2 regions of the Shewanella sp. M-Br genome follow, and region 1 is predicted to be linked to the other one. Evidence: riboswitches for the same ligand, from Rfam matches in the RefSeq annotation. Region 1 holds a riboswitch; the other holds the start of a gene.
What was found. A riboswitch is a leader RNA that binds a small molecule or an ion and turns the genes downstream of it on or off. The one in region 1 is predicted to bind lysine.
Positions count from the first base shown of each region.

Region 1 (4,219 bases):
GTTTTCAACAAAGTGCAGCATAGCGCGGAATTCGCTACGTGGCAGTTTGTAAGATTCACCCTGTGGGCTTACTAATGAACGGCTGTTGATCTCTAAGCTCCAATCGTTGAAGCGGTAGTATTCTACTGAGCTCTTTTCTTCGACTTCGGCACCAGCGCTGTTGACGCGAGTCAGAAGGTTACGAGCACGAATCGTCAATTCACGTGGGTTGAACGGCTTGGTAATATAATCGTCCGCGCCAATTTCAAGTCCAAGGATTTTGTCGACTTCGTTGTCACGACCTGTCAGGAAGATCAGACCTATGTTGTTGATTTCACGTAGTTCACGTGCTAACAACAGGCCATTCTTGCCTGGCAAGTTAATGTCCATAACGACCAAGTTAATTTTGTTTTCCTGCATAGCCTTATGCATTTCTGCGCCATCATTGGCCTCAGTTACCACATACCCTTCTGCCTCGAAAATACTTCTCAGCGTGTTACGGGTAACGGCTTCATCTTCAACGATCAGAATGTGCGGATTTTGCATATTATTTACCTAAATTTTAATCAGTTTATACTAACCAATAAGAGCAACTTACTTCGGGCTCTTATATTCATAAAAGCGTTGATACTTCCTTGAACTGCTTTGTGCTCAAAAGGAAAATCTTTACGGTGACATCTATATCTGGATGTAGATTAAGTGCACGTTTAAGTGTAATACGAGAAAACGTAATCAGTACCAACTTCGATAAGCAATAGTTAGAATAAGTTCCTTAACTATTGTTTTTTTTAAATGTTTAAAAGACAAATCAAATGTAGAACAGATTTTAAACAGATGCCCGGTCAGTTCACGTTACTTAAAGCGATATATGTAACAAACTGTATTGAACGATAAGCATCTTGCTCAATCTGTTTCAACTCACCAGTACGTACATTGTACTCGTTTTAGTCATTTGTTAACAAATGAAATGTTAACAAATTTTAGGTGAGCAGGGGTTTTTACCATGATATTTACTTTAGCTATTGATTAGTATAACTAATGTATTTCTTATTCCTGTGAGCCAGTTCACGCCTCTTTGGATTTTACAATCACTCTGCTACACTAGCTTGGGTTCATTTTTCGACTAGACTACCAATGGACAATACGACTCAAAATTTGTGGCAATGTTACCAAGCGCCGTTGTTTTTGCTGACTCAAGCATTATCCTGTGATTTTTCCTTTGCTGTTATTACCACTCATAATCCCGCTTCAAAGCTTCTCTCTCCCAGCCAAAACCGTTTACTCGATCGCCAACTTCTCCGTGAAATTGAATTACTCGGTAGCCCTTATCGTGCTTTAGTGGGCGCAGCACCGGATTTATCCCACATGGAAAAAAGTTGGGCCGTGTTTATCGATAGAACGATGGCATTGCAATTGGGTAAGAAATTTAATCAATATGCGATTTATGTTGTCGAACAAGGGGATGTGAGCTTAGTGCCTTGCACCTTGGATGGACATGATGAAGTGTGTTTAGGCAAATTTAGAGATTATGTGCAGCTGGTATACGAGCTACCCGATTTGAACATTTAGTTGTTTTCAAAAGATTTTATTTAAATTGTTCATTTGTTATGAAATTAGCATTGACTTCATTAGGGGTTTATTGCTACTTTTTTCGTCCCTTTCCTAGGAAAGGAACAGAAGAGGAGCGTTAACTAGGTAGTCGGTCAGAGGAGCACAAACTCCAGCGATGACTGATGAGGGAGATTAACGCCGAGGCATAGATATGGTTGCTGCATGTTTATGTCGGTCGCTCAGGCTGAATCCTGACGATTGTCACCTGTAATTGGTGGAGAGCTTCTGGTGACGATTGCTGTTTCCCTTCTTTTGGGGTGCGTTATCATTGAGCACCAGGCTCTTCGAACGAAGTCAGTTCGGAGTGTGATCATGTTAGTTATTCAATATCTTATTCAATCTGCATTTATTTGTTGCCCTACGTGTTTCACGGAGGTGCGCTAATGTCCCTCGTTGTCGCAAAATTTGGTGGCACCTCAGTTGCCGACTATAACGCTATGAATCGCTGTGCAGACATAGTGTTAGCTAATCCTCATTGTCGTTTAGTCGTGGTCAGCGCTTCGAGCGGCGTGACTAATCTGTTAGTGGAATTGACCCAAGAATCGATCAACGACGATGGCCGATTACAGCGATTAAAACAAATTGCCCAAATTCAATATGCGATTTTAGATAAGCTCGGTCGTCCTAACGATGTGGCCGCCGCATTAGATAAATTATTGAGTCGCATGTCGGTATTGAGTGAAGCGCTCGCATCACAACGCAGCAAAGCGACTATGGATGAGTTGTTGTCCCTCGGTGAGCAATGTTCTTCGGCGTTGTTTTCGGCGGTGATCCGCGAGAAAGGTGTCAACTCAAGTGCCTTCGATGTGCGCCGAGTATTACGTACTGACAGCCACTTTGGCCGCGCTGAACCTCAGGTTGAAAAGATTGCGACTTTAGCTCGTGATTATCTACAGCCACTGTTAGCGGAGCAAGTGATTGTGACACAAGGCTTTATCGGTGCCGATGAATCGGGTCAAACGACCACGTTAGGTCGCGGCGGTAGTGATTATTCTGCTGCACTGTTAGCTGAAGCGTTACGCGCCTCAGCGGTAGAGATTTGGACCGATGTCGCGGGGATTTATACAACGGATCCTCGTTTGGCGCCCAATGCCTTTCCGATTGCCGAGATCAGTTTCAATGAGGCTGCCGAGATGGCGACCTTTGGTGCCAAGGTATTGCATCCAGCGACTATTCTTCCTGCCGTTCGTCAGCAAATTCAAGTGTTTGTGGGTTCAAGTAAAGAGCCTGAAAAGGGCGGAACTTGGATCCGTCATCAAGTGGAAGATGCGCCCGTATTCCGCGCTGTGGCTTTGCGCCGCGATCAAACCCTATTAAATCTTCACAGCTTGCAAATGTTGCATGCGCAGGGCTTTTTAGCGGAAACCTTTGCGACATTAGCGCGACATAAGATCAGTGTGGATTTGATTACCACATCAGAAGTGAATGTGTCTCTAACCCTCGATAAAACCGGTTCAGATTCAAGTGGACAAGGTCTGTTGAGTGAGGCATTGCTGCAAGAATTATCACAGCATTGTCGTGTGCGAGTTGAAGATGGATTGGCCTTAGTGGCGATTATCGGTAATCGTATTGCGACGACACCGGGTATCTGTCGCCGTGTATTTGAAGTGTTAGAGCCACACAATGTGCGGATGATTTGCCAAGGTGCCAGCCCACATAATCTGTGTGTGTTAGTGGCCGAAGCGGAAGCGGCACAAGTGGTTAAATCGCTGCATCAAAATCTGTTCGAAGGCGTTTAGTATGTTGCCGACAACATCGTCTCTGCAAATCGGGGAGCTTGCCGCAGGGCAAGCACTCACTTTGCCTATCTACCATTTCAAGCCGAGTGACGATAAGGCGACTGGCCCCAAAGTGTATATTCAAGCCAATGTCCACGGTGCTGAAGTACAAGGGAATGCGGTGATTTATCAGTTGATGAAGCAGCTTGAACACTGTGACATCCGCGGCGAAATCACCTTAGTGCCATTGGCCAATCCACTCGGGATCAACCAAAAAAGTGGTGAGTTTACCCTTGGCCGATTTGATCCTATTACGGGCGCGAATTGGAATCGTGAGTATTTGAATCATGCTATCGATTTACCGACTTGGTATGGTGAACATACCAAGCTGAGTGATAGCGAGCTGCTCCAAGCCTATCGCAGTACTTTGGTTGAAGCCTGTCAGCAAAAATTGCGGCATGAATGGGGCATCACAACGGGTCATAGACTTGCGGTTAACCTGCAGATTATGGCCCATGGCGCGGATATAGTGCTCGATCTGCACACTGGTCCTAAGTCTTGTAAGCACTTGTATTGCCCTGAATATGACTTAGCTGCTGCGCAGTTTTTGTCGATCCCTTATACGCTCATTATCCCCAATGCCTTTGGTGGCGCCATGGATGAGGCTGCGTTTTGTCCTTGGTGGCAATTGAGTGATTTTGCAAAATCTCAAGGGCGTGATTTAGGAGTTGCAGTGTCAGCGTTAACCTTGGAATTGGCGAGCCAAGAGCGCGTCTGCCTTGAGGATGCACGGGTTGATGCACAAGGGATTTTGGCATATTTAAGCCACCGAGGCGTGATCGCTGAAACCGTTGCACCCGCTAAAATGACGCGTTTTGGTTGTTATCTAAAAGACTATAAAAAATATCACG
Region 1 is NZ_BJBV01000039.1:19,249-23,467, reverse strand. It holds gene arcA (two-component system response regulator ArcA) at 1-525, opposite strand, end outside; gene AAA952_RS21815 (DUF3293 domain-containing protein) at 1,114-1,548, shown strand; lysine riboswitch at 1,649-1,823, shown strand; gene lysC (lysine-sensitive aspartokinase 3) at 1,974-3,329, shown strand; gene AAA952_RS21805 (succinylglutamate desuccinylase/aspartoacylase family protein) at 3,331-4,219, shown strand, end outside.

Region 2 (4,219 bases), on a different contig from region 1:
AGTATTGGTAATAAAGCCGTGCAAGAACAACTGCGTACCGCGCTTGCATTAGGCGCAGATCGTGCAATTCATATCGATACTGAAGAAGAGCTCGTGCCAGTGTCTATCGCCAAATTGCTCAAAGCGGTACAAGACAAAGAACAAGCAGAGCTGGTGATTTTTGGTAAGCAATCCATCGATGGTGATAATAACCAAACTGGCCAAATGTTTGCCGCGTTAATGGATATGCCACAGGCGACCTTTGCTTCAGAAATCAAATTAGAAGCGAATACATTACAAGTCACCCGTGAAATTGACGGCGGCATGCAAACTCTTAAACTGCCTTTACCTGCTGTTGTGACCGCCGATTTACGTTTGAACGAACCCCGTTACGCTTCACTGCCTAACATAATGAAAGCCAAGCGTAAGCCATTAGAAGTATTTACTGTGGCAGACTTAGGCGTGACGTTAAAGAGTCACCAAACGATTGTGAAGGTCACTCCGCCAGCTGAACGTAAAGCGGGCATCATGGTAGCGTCGGTAGCTGAGCTAGTTGAAAAGTTAAAAAATGAAGCGAAGGTGATCTAAATGGCCATTTTAGTATTAGCTGAACATGATAATGCAGCACTGAAACTCGATACGGCAAAAATTGTTACCGCTGCCCGTGCCATAGGCGATGAAGTACATGTCTTAGTTGCGGGTCACCAATGTGGCGCGGTTGTCCAAGCAGCACAGGCACTACAAGGCGTTAGCCAAGTACTCGTTGCCGATGCCAGCGTGTATGAAGCGCATTTAGCGGAAAATTTTGCCAAATTGCTGGTGGACTTAGCGCCAAACTATGGTCACATTCTGGCCTCGGCTTCAAGTTTAGGTAAGGATACGCTTCCGCGCGTGGCTGCTTTATTAGATGTCGCGCAAATCTCAGAAGTTATTACCGTCGTCAATGCGGACACCTTTGTGCGCCCTGTGTATGCGGGTAATGCCTTAGCGACAGTGCAAAGCCATGATGCCATTAAAGTGATGACAGTGCGCGCTAGTGCATTTGACGCTGCGCCAGAAGGTAACAGTGCAGCTGTGACGACACTCGATAAAGTGTTTGAAGCGAGAACTCAGTTTGTTTCCCAATCGCTGACAGTTTCTGCCCGTCCAGAGTTAGGCAATGCTGGCATTATTGTATCTGGCGGCCGAGGCATGGGCAGTGGTGAAAACTTCGGCATGTTGGAGCAACTTGCTGATAAGCTCGGCGCAGCCGTTGGCGCATCACGCGCAGCCGTTGACGCAGGTTTTGTGCCTAACGATTTACAAGTGGGTCAAACTGGTAAAATCGTTGCGCCAAACTTGTATATTGCCGTCGGTATTTCTGGCGCGATTCAACATTTAGCCGGCATGAAAGACGCTAAAGTCATCGTTGCAATCAACAAAGATCCTGAAGCGCCGATTTTTCAAGTTGCCGATTATGGACTCGTTGCAGATCTGTTTGAGGCGGTTCCTGAGCTGATTACAAGTCTCAGTTGATTTTATCCGTGATCTAGGTCACATTAAGTGGCTTTGCGGTAGCATCTGCTAAGCCGCTTATGTTTTTATGTGCCTCACGCCCGTGCAAGGGCGTTCTTAGAAGTAGAGGCGCGCCAAATATTAGTAGTGATCAGTAGGGTGATTCCGTTGATCGATTGCGAAAGGATTTGGTGCCGAAGTGGTTCGATTTATCACGATCGACTGCTGGGGTTGTACCTAATAGGTGCAGCACTGCCATAGTATTTTCCGATATGGATATTGGGAATAGTTACTATGGAGCGCTACTGATAGGACAGGTGACCTTGGGTATCTATTGCCTTTTCCCACCAGTTCAGTCGCCCTCCATTCGTATTTAACGAAGATAATAATCAATGACTGTTATGAATTATGCCGATTCGGCACTTTCCTTGTTGCCGCCTGCGGTGGCTATCGTGTTGGCGATCTTGACTCGCCGTGTACTGCTTTCTTTGGGGTTAGGTATTTTAATTGGTGCTTTATTGCTCAATCAATTTTCACCTTTAGCAACGGGTGAGTTTGTATTTAATGGCGTTAAAGGGCTTTTTTGGACTGATAAAGGTCTAAATTCGTGGAACTTATATATTCTCGGTTTCTTAATTGTACTGGGAATGATCACAGCGTTAATTACCGTAAGTGGCAGCGCGCGGGCTTTTGCCGATTGGGCTCGTTTACATATACGTAATAAACGTGACGCTAAACTATTGACTATGTTTTTAGGTTGCGTAGTTTTTATTGATGATTATTTCAATAGTTTAGTTGTTGGTTCGGTCGCTCGACCTGTTACCGATCGTTATTATGTTTCCCGCGCTAAGTTAGCTTATTTATTAGATTCTACTGCGGCGCCTGTGTGCGTTATATCTCCAGTTTCGAGCTGGGGCGCTTATATTATCGCACTCATTGGCGGGATATTAACTGCCCATGGTTTTGCTGATACGGGTCATTTGAGTATTTTTATTCAAATGATCCCGATGAACTTTTACGCAATCTTCTCCTTGTTATTATTACTTTTTGTTGTCTTTATGGGACTAGATGTTGGGCCAATGCGTGAGCATGAGCTCAATGCCCAACGTGGTAATTTATACGATGAGTCTAAAGGATTACCGCCTGGGGCGAACGCGGATTTACCTGAAGCCGAAACCGGTAAGATTTTAGGTTTGTTCCTGCCGATTACCGTGTTGGTATTTGCAACCCTCTATTTCATGATTAACAGTGGCGCTCAAGTACTCGCGGCGGAAGGGATTGAATTTAATATTATTTCTGCTTTTGAGAAAACCGATGTCAGTTCATCACTTTTCTTTGGTGCATTAATTGGTCTAGCGGTTTCGCTGATATTGAATTTAGTGCAAGGCGTTGAGAAATTGATGATAGTCAAAGGTATAGTGCAGGGCGCTCGCTCTATGCTGCCGGCGATTTACATCCTGTTATTTGCTTGGACAATCGCAGGTGTGATTGGTCAACTCGAAACCGGTAAGTTTATGGCGAGTTTAGCAACAGGAAATATTCCGTTCGCGTTTTTACCCGCCTTAATGTTTGTGCTAGCAGGTATTACCGCGTTCTCAACTGGTACTAGCTGGGGTACGTTCGGGATCATGTTGCCGATTGCTGCTGATATGGCGATGGGAAGCCACACTGGCATGATGTTGCCTATGCTTGCCTCTGTGCTGGCGGGGGCTGTATTTGGCGATCACTGCTCGCCAATTTCCGACACGACTATCTTGTCGTCTACGGGTGCTAGTTGCCACCACATCGACCATGTGGTGACTCAACTACCTTATGCACTCATTGCGGCGTTTATTAGCTTAGTGGGTTATGTGGCACTTGGATTTACCGAGTCTGTTGTCGCGGGTTTAGTGGCTTGTAGTGTGGCATTTGTGATCAGTATTATCGTACTTAAAATCAAATCGAAAGGCGCAATTAGCTAGACGTTAATTGAAACCTTTCACTGCAAACGTTCACGACAAATAAGTCAAAATAAATCAGCCAGCATTATGCTGGCTGATTTTTTGGTTAAGGCTGAGTTTGTCTTTATCTCTAGCCTATCGCATTAAGGCTATCAACTCTTAGCTTAGCGTGCTTGATCTAGACCGCGGCGTTTAAGTAAGCCTTCTGTGGTTGGTTCTTGTCCGCGGAAGTTTTTGTAGGCGTCCATTGGCGCTATGCTATTACCCACTTCACGGATCGTTTTGCGGTACTTCATGCCGATTTCACGATTGAGCCCGCCTTGGGTTTGTACATAGGCAAACGCATCCGCCGCTAAAATCTCACTCCACATATAAGCGTAATAACTTGCCGAGTAACCGCCGGGGAAGGCGTGGGCAAAATAGGTCGACTTATAACGCGGAGGTACGGCACTAATGTTTAAGCCGTGCTTTTTCAAGGCATTGGCTTCAAAGGTTGGTACATCTTGCAACGGCGTATCTGGGCTTAATGAATGCCATTCCATGTCTACTAATGCGGCGGCCATGTATTCCAGAGTGTCAAAGCCTTGGTTGAAGCTGCCAGATTTCAGCAGTTTTTGCAGCAGTTCATCGGGAATGGGTTTGCCCGTTTCGTAGTGTTTCGCGTAGTTCGCTAACACTTTTGGATGGGCGGCCCAATCTTCTTCAAACGTCGATGGGAATTCGACAAAGTCGCGTGAAACCGAGGTGCCCGCCAGACTTGGATAAGTCACTTTAGAGAACATGCCGTGGGTGCCGTGACCCATTTC
Region 2 is NZ_BJBV01000023.1:48,317-52,535, forward strand. It holds gene AAA952_RS17810 (electron transfer flavoprotein subunit beta/FixA family protein) at 1-567, shown strand, start outside; gene AAA952_RS17815 (electron transfer flavoprotein subunit alpha/FixB family protein) at 568-1,494, shown strand; lysine riboswitch at 1,590-1,786, shown strand; gene AAA952_RS17820 (Na+/H+ antiporter NhaC family protein) at 1,866-3,434, shown strand; gene AAA952_RS17825 (M3 family metallopeptidase) at 3,578-4,219, opposite strand, start outside.
Region 2: it holds a riboswitch for lysine, as region 1 does, so the genes downstream of both, AAA952_RS17820 (Na+/H+ antiporter NhaC family protein) here and lysC (lysine-sensitive aspartokinase 3) in region 1, are expected to answer to the same signal.